4 regions of the Pseudomonas sp. PGPR N4 genome follow, and region 3 is predicted to be linked to each of the others. Evidence: predicted binding sites of a transcription regulator. Region 3 holds the regulator's gene; each other region holds the start of a gene.
What was found. Region 3 encodes sigma-54, which starts transcription at its own class of promoters, with help from an activator protein. Its sites were predicted from a motif close to ANTGGCATNNANNTTGCTNT; they were not measured.

Region 1 (4,169 bases), on a different contig from region 3:
TCCTTTTCAGTGGAGGCTGGAAGTGTGCGGTGATGCTGAGGGTGCGCAAGTCGGACGCTTCTGAAAATCCTGTCTGGCGAAACGGAAAACGGCCTCCCGAGGGAGGCCGTCTTCAGTTGATGCCTAGCGACGACAGGCGTCGCTTACATCAGCAGCTGTAGTACAGCTCGTATTCCAGCGGGTGTACGAAGGTGCGCACCTTGATTTCTTCTTCGCTCTTCAGCTCGATGAAGGCATCGATGAAGTCGTCGGAGAACACGCCGCCCTTGGTCAGGAACGCACGGCCTTTATCCAGCTCTTCCAGAGCTTCCTTCAGGCTGCCGCAGACTTGCGGGATGTCCTTGGCTTCTTCTGGTGGCAGGTCGTAGAGGTTCTTGTCGGCAGCATCGCCTGGGTGAATCTTGTTCTGGATGCCGTCCAGGCCAGCCATCAGCAGGGCTGCGAAGGCCAGGTATGGGTTGGCCGACGGGTCCGGGAAGCGCGCTTCGATACGGCGAGCTTTCGGGCTGCTGACGTAAGGAATACGGATCGATGCGGAACGGTTACGGGCCGAGTAGGCGAGCATTACCGGTGCTTCGAAACCTGGGACCAGACGCTTGTAGGAGTTGGTCGACGGGTTGGTGAAGCCGTTCAGTGCCTTACCGTGCTTGATGATGCCGCCGATGAAGTACAGGGCGGTATCGGACAGGCCGGCATAGCCTTCGCCAGCGAAGGTGTTCTTGCCGTCTTTCCAGATCGACATGTGCACGTGCATGCCCGAACCGTTGTCACCGTACAGTGGCTTCGGCATGAAGGTAGCGGTGCGGCCGTAAGCGTCGGCAACGTTGTGCACGACGTATTTCAGGGCCTGGACTTCGTCAGCTTTCTTCACCAGGGTGTTGAACTTGACGCCGATTTCGTTCTGACCGGCAGTCGCCACTTCGTGGTGGTGAACTTCAACGATCTGACCCATTTCTTCCAGTGCGTTGCACATGGCAGTACGGATTTCGTGGTCGTGGTCGAATGGAGGTACTGGGAAGTAGCCGCCTTTGACGCCTGGACGGTGGCCTTTGTTGCCGCCTTCGATGTCAGCACCGGTCATCCACGAGCCTTGCTCGGAGAAGATCTTGAACATCGAACCGGAGATGTCGGACTGGAACTTCACTTCGTCGAAGATGAAGAACTCAGGCTCTGGACCGGCGAACACGGTGTCACCCAGGCCAGTGCTCTTGAGGTACTCTTCAGCGCGCTTGGCGATCGCACGTGGGTCGCGATCGTAGCCGAGCATGCTCGACGGGTCGACGATGTCGCAGGTGATGATCAGGGTTGGCTCTTCGGTGAACGGGTCGAGCACAGCGGTATCGTCAACCGGCATCAGGATCATGTCGGAGGCTTCGATGCCTTTCCAGCCGGCAATCGACGAACCGTCGAACATCTTGCCGACTTCAAAGAAGTCTTCGTCCAGACCATCACGCGCCGGCATGGTCACGTGATGCTGAGTGCCTTTGGTGTCCGTGAAACGCAGATCAATCCACTTGACGTCATGATCTTTGATGAGTTGAACCGACTTCGACATGTTGTCCTCCGGAGGGTCTAGAGCGCGGTGGGCCGCTGCCCTGGAAAAAGGGTGTTGCTGGGCGCGGATAGTCGGCCAAGCTTACCTGCCTCACAAGAGAGCAAATTGCATGCCAGTGCCCGAAAATGGCGAGTCTGAGATAAAAGCGGGCGTTCAGGGGCACTTATTGGTAGTGGTCCGAGCAAAAGCGCACCTTTTAGATGCGGAAATTGCGAACTGCGCACCAAATTAGTGCGCATCTTTGCGGGGGCGTTTTCTGGAACCTCTTCGCGGTTAAACCCGCTCCCACAGGGATAGCGGTGGAGTCGGGCATTGCACCATCCTGTGGGAGCGGGTCCACCGGGACGCCGGATCGCCGCTAAAGAGCCGGCACAGGCGCGGCAAAATCAATCTCTTGCACTCGTCTCAAACCTTTCTGTTCAAAAGTTGGTCAAATCCTGAGCAATTTCCGCTATAATTCGCGCCCCTCATTTTCGGCAGGCCCTGGGCGCGCTGTTTACCCATGAAACTCATCGTCAAAGTCTTCCCAGAAATCACCATCAAGAGCCGGCCGGTGCGCAAGCGCTTCATCCGTCAGCTCTCGAAGAACATCCGCAACGTGCTCAAGGATATCGACCCTGAGCTGAAGGTTGACGGTGTCTGGGATAATCTCGAAGTGGTCACCCGCATCGAAGACGAGAAGCTTCAGCGCGAGATCATCGACCGGCTGTCGTGCACGCCGGGGATCACCCATTTCCTTCAGGTAGAGGAATACCCGCTGGGCGACTTCGACGATATCGTCGAGAAGTGCAAGGCGCATTACGGCCATCTGCTGGCCGGCAAGCGCTTCGCCGTACGCTGCAAGCGTGGCGGCCACCACGACTTCACTTCGATGGATGTCGACCGTTATGTTGGCAGCCAGTTGCGCCAGCAGTGCGGCGCCGCCGGTATCGACCTGAAGAACCCGGAAATCAAGGTGCGGATGGAAATCCGCAATCAGCGCCTTTACGTCATCCACAATCAGCATCAAGGTATCGGCGGTTATCCGTTGGGCGCGTTGGAGCAGACTCTGGTGTTGATGTCCGGTGGTTTCGATTCCACCGTGGCTGCCTACCAGATGATGCGTCGCGGCCTGATGACCCACTTCTGCTTCTTCAACCTCGGCGGCCGTGCCCACGAGTTGGGGGTGATGGAAGTCGCTCACTACCTGTGGAAAAAATACGGCAGCAGCCAGCGCGTGCTGTTCATCAGCGTGCCGTTCGAAGAAGTGGTCGGCGAGATTCTCGGCAAGGTCGACAACAGCTACATGGGCGTCACCCTCAAGCGCATGATGCTGCGCGCAGCGGCCAACATCGCTGACCGCCTGCAGATCGACGCGCTGGTCACCGGTGAGGCGATTTCCCAGGTGTCGAGCCAGACCCTGCCCAACCTGACAGTGATCGACCAGGCCACTGACAAGCTGGTCCTGCGTCCGCTGCTGGCCAGCCACAAACAGGACATCATCGATACCGCTTATCAGATCGGCACAGCCGAGTTTGCCAAGCACATGCCAGAATACTGCGGCGTCATCTCGGTCAACCCGACTACCTGCGCCAAACCGCAGCGGGTTGTATACGAGGAGGCCCAGTTCGATATGCAGATCCTGGAGCGCGCGCTGGAACGTGCTCGCTTCATCTCGATCGACCATGTGATCGACGAACTGAGCCAGGACATTCAGATTGAAGAGGTGGCCGAGGCCACTCCAGGCCAGATCGTCATCGACATTCGTCACCCCGATGCGCAAGAGGATCAACCTCTGGTGATCGACGGTATCGAAGTCCAGACCATGCCTTTCTATGCCATCAACAGCCGCTTCAAGCAGCTCGATGGCAACCGTCAGTACCTACTTTATTGCGACAAGGGCGTCATGAGTCGCCTGCATGCGCATCATCTGCTCAGTGAGGGACATGCCAATGTGCGTGTTTATCGTCCGGCATAAACTGCCAGGGCTGTATGGCGGCAGCATCCGCCATCGCCCTCCCGACCCGCGGGCCCGCTGAGCCTTTTACCTTCATATTGGCCGTCTAGAATGGGCGGCAACCGAATCCTCTGATCGAGATACATTTGTGATCGAAAATCTGCGTAACATCGCCATCATCGCCCACGTTGACCATGGTAAAACCACTCTGGTCGACAAACTCCTGCGTCAGTCGGGCACCCTGGAGCGTAACGAGCTCAATGACGAGCGCGTCATGGACTCCAACGACCAGGAGAAAGAGCGCGGTATTACCATTCTGGCGAAAAACACCGCCATCAACTGGAATGGCTACCACATCAACATCGTCGACACCCCCGGCCACGCCGACTTCGGTGGCGAAGTTGAGCGTGTAATGTCGATGGTCGACTCCGTGCTGCTGCTGGTCGATGCCCAAGACGGCCCTATGCCGCAAACTCGCTTCGTGACCAAAAAGGCATTCGAAGCTGGCCTCAAGCCAATCGTTGTAATCAACAAGGTTGACCGTCCGGGCGCGCGTCCTGATTGGGTTCTGGACCAGATCTTCGATCTGTTCGACAACCTCGGCGCTACCGACGAGCAGCTGGACTTCCAGGTCGTCTACGCCTCGGCCCTGAACGGCATTGCCGGTCTGGACCACAC
Region 2 (4,169 bases), on a different contig from region 3:
ACGATCGACCAGCAGACCCATGCCAAAGCGTAGCAGGGCGCCGGCCAGGATGGGCGTGGCGACCATCAGGCCGCGCTCTTGTGGGGTCAACTGCAGGTCGGTGGCAATCTGCACCGCCATCGGGCCGAGCAGGTACCAGACCATGAAACTCAGGTCGAAATACAGGAATGCAGCAAACAGGGTAGGCACATGCCCGGATTTCCAGAAGCTCGTATTCATCGAACACCTCACGCGGCTTGCAACGGTTGTCATGCCCAGGCTGTGCTGGGCTGGAACGAAAAAGACGCCGCTACCCGATCCATCTTGATGGAGGGGTGAGCGACGTCTTTGTCGGAAACTGTGGCAACCGCCGTTGGCTACCTGTAGTGATTGCAGAGCAAAAGCCGGGCCAACCCCTTAGGTGGCATCCGTGTCAGCCGAGCAACTCGTGCATGGCGATTATCTGCTCCGCCACCTGGATGAGCTTCTGCTGCTTGCTCATGGCCTGGCGGCGCATGAGGGTGTAGGCCTGCTCTTCATTGCAGTCCTTCATCTTCATCAGCAAGCCCTTGGCATGCTCCACACGCTTGCGCTCGGCCAGTTGCTGGTCGCGCGCCAACAGCTGGGCCTTGAGCGCCTGGTCGCTCTCGAAGCGGGCCATCGCTACATCCAGAATCGGCTGCAGCCGGCTGCTCTGAATGCCCTCGACGATGTAGGCACTGACCCCGGCGTGGATCGCTTGGCGCATCACATCCGGGTCGTGTTCGTCGGTGAACAGGACAATCGGCCGCGGCAGATCGCGGCTGACCAGCACCACCTGCTCCATGACATCACGCCCCGGTGACTCGGTATCGATCAAGACCACGTCCGGGCGCACCGTTTCGACGCAGGCAGGCAGGTCGATGGTCAGGCCCGTGGCCTCGATGACCTCGAAGCCGGCTTCGATCAGTGCCAGCTTGAGCCGGCCGACTTTTTTTTCTGTGTCGTCGATCAACAGGATCCGTAGCATGTTCAGCCCCTTCACCGAGCGAGATGGGCGCTAGGCGCCGGTGTCATGGCGTGCAGGTGAAAACTGCGGGCGTAGCCATGCGGGTCGCTGCCATCCCAGCGGATGCCGTCGATCAACAGGCTGCTGCGCATTGCTGATACGTCGCCTGGCAAGCCGAGCTCAGCGGCAGCAGCGCGATACAGGGCTAGCTGCTGCACCTGGTTGGCGACCGCCAGGTAGTCGGGGTCTTCGCGCAGCAAACCCCAGCGGCGGAACTGGGTCATGAACCACATGCCATCGGACAGGTAGGGCTGGTTGGCCCGACCTTGGTCATGAAAGCGCAGTGCGTGGGGGTCCTGCCAGTGATTGCCCAGCCCGTCCTGATAGTCGCCGAGCAGGCGCGGTTCAATCGTCGCCACTGCGGTATCCAGGTAGGCACTGCCGCTCAGTAGATGAGCCGTGCTACGGCGATTCTCCTGGCTCTGCTCGATGAACTGGCTGGCGGCCAATATCGCCTTGACCAGTGCGCGGGCGCTGTTGGGGTACAGCTCGACGAACGCTCGCGCGCAGCCAAGGACCTTTTCCGGGTGGTCCGGCCAGATCGACTGGCTGGTGGCGAGGGTGAAGCCCTGGCCCTCGGCCACCGCCTGGGCTGACCACGGTTCGCCGACGCAGAAGCCATCGATGCGACCGGCCTGTACATGGGCGACCATTTGCGCGGGCGGCACCACGACGCTGGCGACGTCGTCCAGCGGATGAATGCCCTGGCTGGCCAGCCAGTAATACAGCCACATGGCGTGGGTGCCGGTAGGAAATGTCTGGGCAAAGGTCAGCTTCGCCCCTGATTGGTGCACCAGTTTTGCCAGTGCTTCAGGGCTGGTCACGCCTTTGCGCTGCAGGGCGGGTGACAGGTTGATGGCCTGGGCGTTCTGGTTCAGACCCATCAGCACGGCCATATCGCGGCGGGCGCTGCCGCCGATGCCCAGGTGCACGGCGTAGATCAGGCCATACAGGCAATGCCCTGCATCCAGCTCGCCACTGACCAGCTTGTCACGCATGCCGGCCCATGAGGCCTGGCGCTTGAGGTTGAGGGTCAGGCCTTGCTGCTGGGCAAAGCCCTGGGTAGCGGCTACCACTACCGAAGCGCAGTCGGTAAGGGCCATGAAACCGATATCGAGGCTGGGTTTTTCCGGCGCGTCACTACCGTTGACCCAGGCCAGAGGTGTTGCGTGGGGAGCTGTATTCACAAAAATCCTCGCCTGTACCGAATAGGCTGTGCCTGCTGTTGAAGCAAGGCATATGCCAGACGGTCAGCAAAGGCCTGTCGCACCAGCGGCGTGCTGGCTATAATCGCCCCCTCACTCATCCCCGAGTCTTGCCCGCCCATGTATAACCTGGCCCGCCAGCTGCTGTTCAAGCTTTCTCCGGAAACCTCCCACGACCTGTCCCTGGACCTGATTGGTGCCGGTGGCCGGCTGGGGCTCAATGGCCTGCTGTGCAAGCAGCCGGCGCCATCGCCAGTGACGGTGATGGGCTTGAACTTCGCCAACCCGGTCGGGCTGGCGGCGGGTCTGGACAAGAACGGCGCGGCCATCGATGGCTTTGCCCAGCTGGGCTTCGGCTTTGTCGAAATCGGTACCGTGACGCCACGCCCGCAGCCGGGCAACCCCAAGCCGCGGCTGTTTCGTCTGCCTGAGGCAACGGCGATCATCAACCGCATGGGCTTCAACAACCTGGGCGTCGATCACCTGCTGGAGCGGGTGCGTGCCTCGCGCTTCGATGGCGTGCTGGGGATCAACATCGGCAAGAACTTCGACACGCCGGTCGAGCGCGCGGTCGACGATTACCTGATTGGCCTGGAGAAGGTCTACAACGACGCCAGCTACATCACCGTCAATGTCAGCTCGCCGAATACCCCGGGCCTGCGCTCGCTGCAGTTCGGTGACTCGCTCAAGCAGTTGCTGGATGCACTTGCGGTGCGCCGCGAGCAGCTTGCCACTGAGTATGCCAAGCGTGTGCCGCTGGCGATCAAGATTGCCCCGGACATGACCGACGAAGAAACCGCGCTGGTAGCTGCGGCGCTGCTGGAGTCGGGCATGGATGCAGTGATCGCAACCAACACCACGCTGTCCCGTGAAGGCGTCGAGAGCCTGCCGTATGGCGCTGAAGCCGGTGGCCTGTCGGGTGCGCCAGTGCTGGCCAAGAGTACCCATACGGTCAAGGTGCTGGCAGGGGAGTTGGCCGGGCGGATGCCGATCATCGCCGCAGGTGGGATCACCGAAGGCCGTCACGCAGCTGAGAAAATCGCTGCCGGTGCCAGCCTGGTACAGATCTATTCGGGCTTCATTTACAAGGGCCCGGCGCTGATTCGCGAAGCAGTCGATGCCATTGCAGCAATGCCACGGGGTTGATCAGCGGGCATAAAAAAGGGCCCCTTTAAGGGGCCCCTGGGCCGCAGCCCGCCGCCCGGATGGGGCGTGCATGGTGACTCGAATTCAGATTCCTTGATCAGCCAACGGCGTGATTTTCGTTGAGTCTATGAATGCCAGCAGTGCCGGTCATGCCGTCCCAGTTATCTCCGCGACCCTCGCGCCAGCCGTTTATCCAGGCCTGACGTACAGATGCTAGGGTGAAGGGGCAAAGTTCGCGAGATTTGCCGGTGACCCCATACTGGTAGCCACGTGAATATGCTCTTTCCAACGGATCACGCTTAAGTCTTCTCATAGGGTGTTGCCCTCACTTGTTGACTGTAATGTCCCGTCGGCCTCACAGAGGCCGGGCAGAATCTTTCTGCCGGTTTGCGCTCGCTGCCGGCGTGGCGAGCTTGAAGTGCCGTTTCGTTGCGAAGCGGCCTGTGGTCAGTTCTAACCAATGAAAGTCACAGTGTGAATGATCGTTTTGTCATAAGGACGTAACGTTTCTGTAGGTGAAGTGATAAGTAAATAAATGCGACTCAACCTTGTTTGGGCAAATGCCCGCTGTGATCGGGGTTTAGCCGCACTGGCCGCTATTTGGCCAGCGTCGTCAAAAAACGGCTGAATTAATTTGAAATGCGACGAAGGGTCACTTTAATGACCTGGCGCAAGAATTTTTCGTACTGCTCGACGATCAAAGGCTGCTTTCACCCTTGGGTGCATGCACAATTGTCGGGCGGCCAGGCCTTCGCGAATCACGCAAGGCCACCCGAGCGCCTGAAAAGGGC
Region 3 (4,169 bases):
GCATCATCACCGCCATGATGCTTTTGCCATCGACCAGCTTGTCTGGCGCCCGGCCGACCCTCACCTGGCAAGGAAAGCGCCCGGCCACGCCGACGAACTTGGCGGCCGCTCGGGCGTGCAGGCCCAGCTTGTTAATGATGGTGATTTCGCGGGCGGGCATGTTCGGGTAAATCCTGTGGGCTAGAGGTCGCGGTGGCGGACCTGGACGTTTTTCAAGGATTGCTGCAGAACCTGGCCGAGGCGCTCGGTCAGGTACACCGAGCGATGGTGGCCGCCGGTGCAGCCGATGGCGATGGTGACATAGGCACGGTTGCTGGCGGCGAAGCGCGGCAGCCATTTGAGCAGATAGCTGGAGATGTCCTGGAACATCTCTTCGACATCCGGCTGCGCAGCCAGGTAATCGATGACTGGCTGATCCAGGCCTGAGTGCTCGCGGATTTCCGGCTTCCAGTACGGATTGGGCAGGCAGCGCACGTCGAACACCAGGTCGGCGTCTACCGGCATGCCCCGCTTGAAGCCAAACGACTCAACTAAAAACGCCGTACCCGGCTCGGGTTGGTTGAGCAGGCGCAGCTTGATCGAATCGCGTAGCTGGTAAAGGTTGAGGTTGGTGGTATCGATCTTCAGGTCGGCAAGGTCGGCAATCGGCCCGAGCATATCGCTCTCGACCCGAATGGCTTCGGCCAGCGAGCGATTGGCGTTGGTCAGTGGGTGACGGCGGCGCGTTTCGGAGAAGCGCTTGAGCAGGGTGTCTTCGTCAGCGTCCAGGTACAGCACATCGCACTGGATGTGCCGTGCGCGGGCATCCTCGAGCAGCTCGGGGAAGCGTGACAGATGGCCTGGCAGGTTGCGCGCATCAATCGAGACAGCAACCTTGGGCTGCATCAGCTCGGTATTGATCAACGCGTTTTCAGCCAGCTGCGGCAGCAACCCGGCGGGCAGGTTGTCGATGCAGTAGAAGCCATTGTCTTCCAGCACGGCAAGTGCAGTGCTCTTGCCGGAGCCAGAGCGGCCGCTGACGATGATCAGGCGCATGCTCAGCTCCCGTTTTGCACGTCCAGGACGACCTGGTACAAGGCCTTGTTGTCTCTCGCAGCGCGCAGACGCTTACGCACATCTTCGCGATCGAGCATGCTGGCAATCTGGCGCAACAGCTCAAGGTGAGCATCGGTGGCAGCTTCGGGCACCAGCAGGACGAACAGCAGGTCCACGGGGGCGCCATCGATGGCGTCGAAATCGATTGGATGATCCAGGTGGAGCAGGGCGCTGACCGGATTGGCGCAGCCCTTGAGGCGGCAGTGCGGAATGGCGATGCCATTGCCGAACCCGGTGGAGCCCAGTTTTTCGCGGGCGATCAGCTTCTCGAAGACTTCTTGCTGGTCGAGCTCGCTGACTTCGCTGGCTACGACCTTGGCGATTTCTTCGAGGGCGCGTTTCTTACTGCTGACGCCCGGCACGTTCACCAGGGAACGGCCGGGGGTCAGGATGGTTTCAAGTCGGATCATGGATGAGGGGGGTCAGCGAGCAGCTGCACCTTGCAGGAGACTTTGCTGTTTTTCCTTGTGTTTTTTCAGTTGGCGGTCGAGCTTGTCAGCCAAATTGTCGATGGCTGCATACATGTCTAGATCTTCGGCATTGGCAACCACTTCGCCGCCCGGAATCTGCAGAGTCGCTTCGATCTTCTGCTGCAGTTTCTCGACTTTCATGATCACCGTAACGTTGGTGATCTTGTCAAAGTGCCCTGCGAGTCTCTTCAGCTTCTGCTCGACGTAGTCGCGCAGTGGTGGGGTTACTTCTACATGGTGTCCACTGATGTTGACTTGCATACAGCTTCTCCTTTGTTGCCCGTGCATAAAGAGGCAGGTCTTGCACCTGCCACAAAAACGCTGTGGCACATCCCGGGGCTACATCAGTCGCTTGCGTTCACTCGACGGTGCTATGCCGAGCGACTCGCGGTACTTGGCGACGGTGCGACGGGCTACCTGGATGCCTTGTGCCTCCAGTAAACCAGCGATCTTGCTGTCACTCAATGGCTTTTTCTGATTTTCCGCTGCAACCAGTTTCTTGATGATCGCGCGGATCGCCGTGGACGAGCATTCACCGCCTTCGGAGGTGCTGACGTGGCTCGAGAAAAAGTATTTCAACTCAAAGATGCCACGCGGAGTGTGCATGTACTTCTGGGTGGTGACGCGGGAGATGGTCGACTCATGCATGCCCACTGCTTCGGCGATGTCATGCAGCACCAACGGTTTCATCGCCTCGTCGCCGTACTCGAGAAAATCGCGCTGGTGCTCGACGATCTGCGTGGCGACCTTCATCAAGGTCTCGTTGCGGCTCTGCAGGCTCTTGATGAACCAGCGCGCTTCCTGCAACTGGTTGCGCATGAAGGTGTTGTCGGCGCTGGTATCGGCGCGGCGGACAAAGCCTGCATATTGCGGGTTGACCCGCAGGCGCGGCATGGCCTCCTGGTTCAGCTCGACCAGCCAGCGGTCGGTGTCCTTGCGCACGATCACGTCAGGCACCACGTACTCCGGCTCGCTCGACTCGATCTGCGAACCAGGCCGCGGATTGAGGCTCTGCACCAGCTCGATGACCTGCCGCAGCTCGTCTTCCTTGAGCTTCATACGGCGCATCAGCTGGCTGTAGTCGCGGCTGCCGAGCATATCGATGAAGTCGCTGACCAGGCGCTTGGCCTCGGTCAACCAAGGCGTATTGGCCGGCAACTGACGCAGCTGCAGCAGCAGGCACTCGCCCAGGTTGCGTGCGGCAACGCCGGCGGGTTCGAACTGTTGAATACGGTGCAGCACGGCCTCGACTTCATCGAGCTCTATGTCGAGCTCCGGGTCAAAGCCTGCGCAGATTTCTTCGAGGGTGTCTTCCAGATAGCCTTGCTGGTTGATGCTGTCGATCAGCGTTACTGCAATCAGGCGATCGGTATCGGACATCGGCGCCAGGTTCAGTTGCCACAGCAAGTGGCTTTGCAGGCTCTCGCCAGCAGAGGTGCGGGTGGTGAAGTCCCACTCGTCATCGTCGTTGCTGGGCAGGCTGCTGGCGCTGGTCTGGTAGACATCTTCCCAGGCGGTGTCGACCGGTAGTTCGTTGGGAATGCGCTCGTTCCAGTCGCCTTCTTCAAGGTTCTGACTGGCGGCGCTGCCTTCCTGCAGGCTGCCATCCTGAAAACCGCTGTCCTGGAAGCTGTTCTCCAGGTTTTCGGCGCTTGGCTTGCTTTCGGCACTGTCGGCCAGCGGGTCGCTGTTGTCGAAGTCTTCGCCATCTTCCTGGCGTTCGAGCATCGGGTTGGATTCCAGCGCTTCCTGAATTTCCTGTTGGAGGTCCAGGGTCGAGAGCTGAAGCAGACGAATGGCCTGTTGCAACTGCGGGGTCATCGTCAGTTGCTGGCCCATTTTTAGGACGAGCGATGGTTTCATAGCTTGGGCTTAATACCTTGTCCGCCGGCGCATCTGCGCCATCCACTACACGAAGGGCGCCGCGGCGCCAATTTCAAGCAAGTTATATGCCTTAATTTGTAGCGTTTGCCTAGAGCACTGTAACACTTAAGCTGTTTTAGCTTGCTGCTGCCAGTGCCCAGGCAAGGGCCTCAGAGCCGGAACTCGTGGCCCAGGTAGACTTCCTTGACCAGATCGTTGGCCAGAATGGTCTCGGCATCGCCTTCGGCGATCAGTTGACCATCGTTGACGATGTAGGCTGTCTCACAGATATCCAGCGTCTCGCGGACGTTGTGGTCGGTGATCAACACACCGATACCCTTGGCCTTGAGGTGATGAATGATCTGCTTGATGTCACCTACCGAGATCGGGTCGACGCCAGCGAACGGTTCATCCAGCAGAATGAACTTGGGTGCGGTGGCCAGGGCGCGGGCAATCTCGACACGGCGGCGTTCGCCACCGGAAAGGCTCATGCCGAGGTTGTCGCGGATGTGGCTGATATGGAATTCCTGCAGCAGGCTTTCCAGCTCCTTGCGACGGCCGTCACGGTCGAGTTCCTTGCGCGTTTCGAGGATCGCCATGATGTTGTCGGCAACCGACAGCTTGCGGAAAATCGACGCTTCCTGCGGCAGGTAGCCAATCCCGGCACGGGCGCGGCCGTGCATGGGTTGGTGGCTGACGTCATTGTTGTCGATCAGCACGCGGCCTTGATCGGCCTGAACC
Region 4 (4,169 bases), on a different contig from region 3:
GGAGCGCGTCGCCCGACGAAGCGCCGCGCAGGCCGCTGGTGCGGCTGGTGGTCACGCCGTTGACCAGGCTTTGGCTGGTGGTCGCTGCCTGGGTAGCTCCGCCGTTGGTTTCCGGGGTCAGCTGTTCGGCAATCTTGGCCAGCTGCTTGCTGTCGGCGTTGACCGCAGCACGCAGCAGGGGGTCATTGGCGGCAAGCTTGGCGAGGACGCCGTCCTTGGCCAGGGCGCCGAGCGCGCGTTTGTGGTTGATGGTGCCGCCATTCAGATCCAGTACGTGGTCGATGCCTTGCTGATTCTTGGTGGTGACCACCGCCACGACTGTGTTGCCTTCGACAGCGCTGGTGTCGACATCGAGCAGTGCCGAGGTGCTGGTGACCAGCGGAGCACCTTGCAGCTCGCCGGCCTCTATCAGCTTGAAACGGCTGCCGTTGGCGCTGAAGTCATTACCGCGTGCAGTCAGTTTCAGTTGCGCACCTTCGCCGAATTCAGCGGTGCCGCTGACGCTGACGACGGCGCGAGCAGGGTTGGTGTCGGCGCCCAGGGTCAGGCCCAGTGCCGAGTTGCCAGCAACATACAGGTTGCCGTCGATGGTGGTGTGCGCCGACTGCAGCGCCAGGGTCGCCGAGTTGCCGCCCGAAACCGAACCAACGTCGATCCAGCCGTTGTCCTTGAGGCGAATGTTGGAGCCGTCAGCGGAGCTGTCGGTGCCCGTGAAGGAGGTGTCGGCCTCGACTTCGATGTTCGACAGGTCGATCAGGTTGCCGACGATCACGCTGCCTTTGCGCAGGATCAACTCGACCGGGCGGTTGGCTTCGGAGGCATCGATCGCTTCATCCTGAGAGATGATGGTGCCGCTGTTGAAGATGTTCAGATCACCGTGCAACTGGTACTGAGGTTGCAGGCCCGGGCCGTCGAAGTCGACGTTGCCGATGGTGATTGCCGCGTCTTCGGCAATGATGGTGCCGGTGTTGAGCAGGTGTACGCCATCGGCGGTGCTCAGGCTGGCGCCGTCGAGCATGATGCCGTTGGCGTCGTTGCCGGTGGCGATGATGGTGCCGTGGTTTTCGATGCCGGCCAGGTCGACCATGTCGCCGCGGTTGCTGGTGGTGGCGTCGATGGCAGTGGCGCCTTCGCCGCTGACGACGATGCTGCCGTAGTTGATCACCTTGCCATTGATGGTGCCGCCTTCGAGGTTGATCCCGCGGGCGCTTTCGCCGCTGGCCACGATACGGCCGCTGTCGGCGTTGATCAGGTCGCCTTCGATCAGCGAGGTGCCGGAGAAGTCCAGCGCGCGAGCGACATCGGTGCCGCCGCCGTCTGTCAGTGGCTCGCCGATGGCCGACAGCAAACCCTGGTTGATCAGGTTGCCGCCGATCCGCGCTGGATCGATCATCAGCGCGTTGGCGCCGCCGCCGGTGGCGCTGATGCTGCCTTTGTTGATGACGTCGCCGGCGATGTCGTTGCGTGCCCAGCTCAGGCCATCTTCCCAGCTGTCCATGTCCACGCCGCCGGCAAAGTCGCCGCTGCTGTCGATGGTGCTGTTGAGGATCAGGTCGCCGGTAATCGTCGAGCCGTTCAGTTCAATGGCGTCTTCATCGCTGCCGCCGGTGTAGCTGCCAGTGAATTCGAGATTGCCGTAGTGAGTCTGGTGCTCGCTCTTGAAGCCGGCGTTGGTCAGGTTGACCACCTGGTTGGCGAGCGGCACGGCAAAGGCGGGGAGGGCGCTGGCGGTGATGGCCAGGGTCAGCAGGGTCTTGCGGAAGATAACGGGAGCCACGGTTCTGTCCTTGAAAAACGGGGGAGCAAACGGCGCGCATCCATGCATGGCTCTAGGCAGTAAGTCAGGCGACTACGGCCAGCGGGGCCGCATGTCTGCGCGGCGCGAATTCTATCCCAGATAGTGGCCAATTGACATTTTCGTTGGCGTCAATTTTTTGATTTGCCGCTTTTGCCGCCCAACTATTGCCGCCCGCCTACCATCAAGCGGAAGCACTTTGCCGCTTTTCTGGCATTCCTATGCTCGCAAGCAAGGCTGACCGCCCTGATCCCGTGCCTTCCAGCTGGTTGGCACAGGCCTTGCTATAACTTCGCCAACGACACTCCGGCCCCATCGGCGAAGGTTTGCATCCATGAGCATCAGTTTCGACAAAGCGCTTGGCATCCATGAAAAAGCCCTGGGCTTTCGCGCCCAGCGCGCAGAGGTCCTGGCCAACAACATCACCAACGCCGACACGCCCAACTACAAAGCGCGTGACATGGACTTCTCGTCGGTGCTGGCGGCTGAGAGCGACAAGCAGCAAAACGGCCGCATCGCGCTCGACCGCACCAATACTCGCCATATCGAAGCGCAGGGCCTGGCCATGGGTGACGACACCCTGAAGTACCGTACACCGACGCAGCCGTCGGTCGACCAGAACACCGTCGACGCTCAGGTCGAGCAGGCCAACTACACCGAAAACGCGATCGGTTTCCAGGCCAGCTTCACTTTGCTCAACAGTAAATTCAAAGGGCTGGTATCGGCCCTGCGCGGAGAGTAACCATGTCCCTTTCCAACGTTTTCAATATCGCCGGTAGCGGCATGAGCGCGCAGAATACCCGCCTCAACACCGTCGCTTCGAACATTGCCAACGCCGAGACGGTCTCGTCGAGCATCGACCAGACCTACCGCGCACGTCACCCCGTGTTCGCCACCACCTTCCAGCAGGCCCAGGCCGGCATGGGGCAGTCGTTGTTCGAAGACCAGGGTGAAGCGGGGCAGGGCGTGCAGGTAACGGGCATCATCGAAGACCAGAGCAATCTGGAAGCCCGCTACCAGCCTAATCACCCGGCGGCCAACAAGGACGGTTACGTCTACTACCCGAACGTCAACGTGGTCGAAGAGATGGCTGACATGATCTCGGCGAACCGTTCGTTCCAGACCAATGCCGAGCTGATGAACACTGCCAAGACCATGATGCAGAAGGTACTGACCCTGGGTCAGTGATAAGGAATCCGGACCATGGCTATCAACAGTACCAACCTCAATGAAGTGATCGCAGCGTCGGGTGTCAGCACCGGGACCAAGAAGGTGACCACCGATACGGCATCCAAGACCGGCACTGATTCGCTGGGCAAGGATGCGTTTCTGCAGTTGCTGGTTTCCCAGATGCAGCACCAGAACCCGCTTGAACCGCAGGGCAATGGCGAGTTCGTGGCGCAGTTGGCGCAGTTCAGCAGCCTTGAAGGCATCACCTCGCTGAACGAGTCGGTCAATGCAATCACCAGTTCGCTGGGTTCGTCCCAGGCGCTGCAGGCGTCGTCGCTGGTCGGTCGTTCGGTGATCGTGCAGAACGACAAGGCGGTGGTTGACACCAGTGCAAGCTTCAATGGGCAGTTTGTGGTGCCGGAAGGCATCAGCGAAGCCAAGATCACGGTCAAGGACAAGGACGGCAATACCGTCAAGACCATTGAGCTGGGCGAACAGAAAGCCGGTTACGCCGACTTCATCTGGGACGGCACCAACGACAAGGGCGTCAAGGTCGATCCGGGTACCTACACCTTTACCGCCAGCACCATGGTGGACGGCAAGTCGGTACAGATGAATACCCTGCTGCCGGCCAAGGTCACCAGCGTCAGTTTCAGCGCCAATGGCGAAATGGTCCTCAACCTCGCCGGCGTCGGCAAGGTCTCTCTTTCCGACGTACAAACCATCGGTATCTAAGGCCAGAACGGCACAAGGAGCAACAGCATGTCTTTCAATATCGGCCTTAGCGGTCTGTACGCAGCCAACAAGCAACTGGACGTCACCGGCAACAACATTGCCAACGTCAATACCAATGGCTTCAAGTCCTCGCGCACCGAGTTCGCCGACGTCTATGCCGGCGCCAACCGTCTGGGCGTGGGCAAGAACCAGATCGGCAATGGTGTGCGCCTGGCCGCGGTTTCCCAGCAGTTCAGCCAGGGTGACGTGAACAACACCGGCAACGTGCTGGACATGGGTATCCAGGGGCGCGGCTTCTTCGTGTTGTCCGACAACGGCACCCAGGTCTATACCCGTGCCGGTGCCTTCCAGAACAACAAAGACAACTTTGTGGTGACCTCCGACGGCCTGCGTCTGCAGGGCTACGCAGCTGATTCCAACGGCAAGATCCAGAAGGGCATCCTCACTGACCTGAAGATCGACACCTCGT

Region 1: the regulator sigma-54 is predicted to act here: its motif matches at 1,653-1,672, upstream of glnA (type I glutamate--ammonia ligase).
Region 2: the regulator sigma-54 is predicted to act here: its motif matches at 2,255-2,274, upstream of AC58X1_RS07515 (CmpA/NrtA family ABC transporter substrate-binding protein).
Region 4: the regulator sigma-54 is predicted to act here: its motif matches at 2,064-2,083, upstream of flgB (flagellar basal body rod protein FlgB).

Annotation. Positions count from the first base shown of each region.
Region 1 covers NZ_JCAUKV010000002.1:335,870-340,038, reverse strand. Annotated here, with positions in the region: gene glnA (type I glutamate--ammonia ligase) at 149-1,555, opposite strand; gene thiI (tRNA uracil 4-sulfurtransferase ThiI) at 2,058-3,512, shown strand; gene typA (translational GTPase TypA) at 3,640-4,169, shown strand, end outside.
Region 2 covers NZ_JCAUKV010000001.1:1,668,499-1,672,667, reverse strand. Annotated here, with positions in the region: gene AC58X1_RS07525 (nitrate/nitrite transporter) at 1-219, opposite strand, end outside; gene AC58X1_RS07520 (ANTAR domain-containing response regulator) at 413-988, opposite strand; gene AC58X1_RS07515 (CmpA/NrtA family ABC transporter substrate-binding protein) at 1,000-2,214, opposite strand; gene AC58X1_RS07510 (quinone-dependent dihydroorotate dehydrogenase) at 2,353-3,378, shown strand; gene rmf (ribosome modulation factor) at 3,476-3,691, opposite strand.
Region 3 covers NZ_JCAUKV010000003.1:146,894-151,062, forward strand. Annotated here, with positions in the region: gene AC58X1_RS14440 (HPr family phosphocarrier protein) at 1-160, opposite strand, end outside; gene rapZ (RNase adapter RapZ) at 181-1,035, opposite strand; gene ptsN (PTS IIA-like nitrogen regulatory protein PtsN) at 1,038-1,505, opposite strand; gene hpf (ribosome hibernation-promoting factor, HPF/YfiA family) at 1,518-1,826, opposite strand; gene AC58X1_RS14460 (RNA polymerase factor sigma-54) at 1,905-3,428, opposite strand; gene lptB (LPS export ABC transporter ATP-binding protein) at 3,599-4,169, opposite strand, start outside.
Region 4 covers NZ_JCAUKV010000006.1:304,434-308,602, reverse strand. Annotated here, with positions in the region: gene AC58X1_RS21520 (autotransporter family protein) at 1-1,777, opposite strand, end outside; gene flgB (flagellar basal body rod protein FlgB) at 2,130-2,537, shown strand; gene flgC (flagellar basal body rod protein FlgC) at 2,540-2,983, shown strand; gene flgD (flagellar hook assembly protein FlgD) at 2,999-3,700, shown strand; gene flgE (flagellar hook protein FlgE) at 3,728-4,169, shown strand, end outside.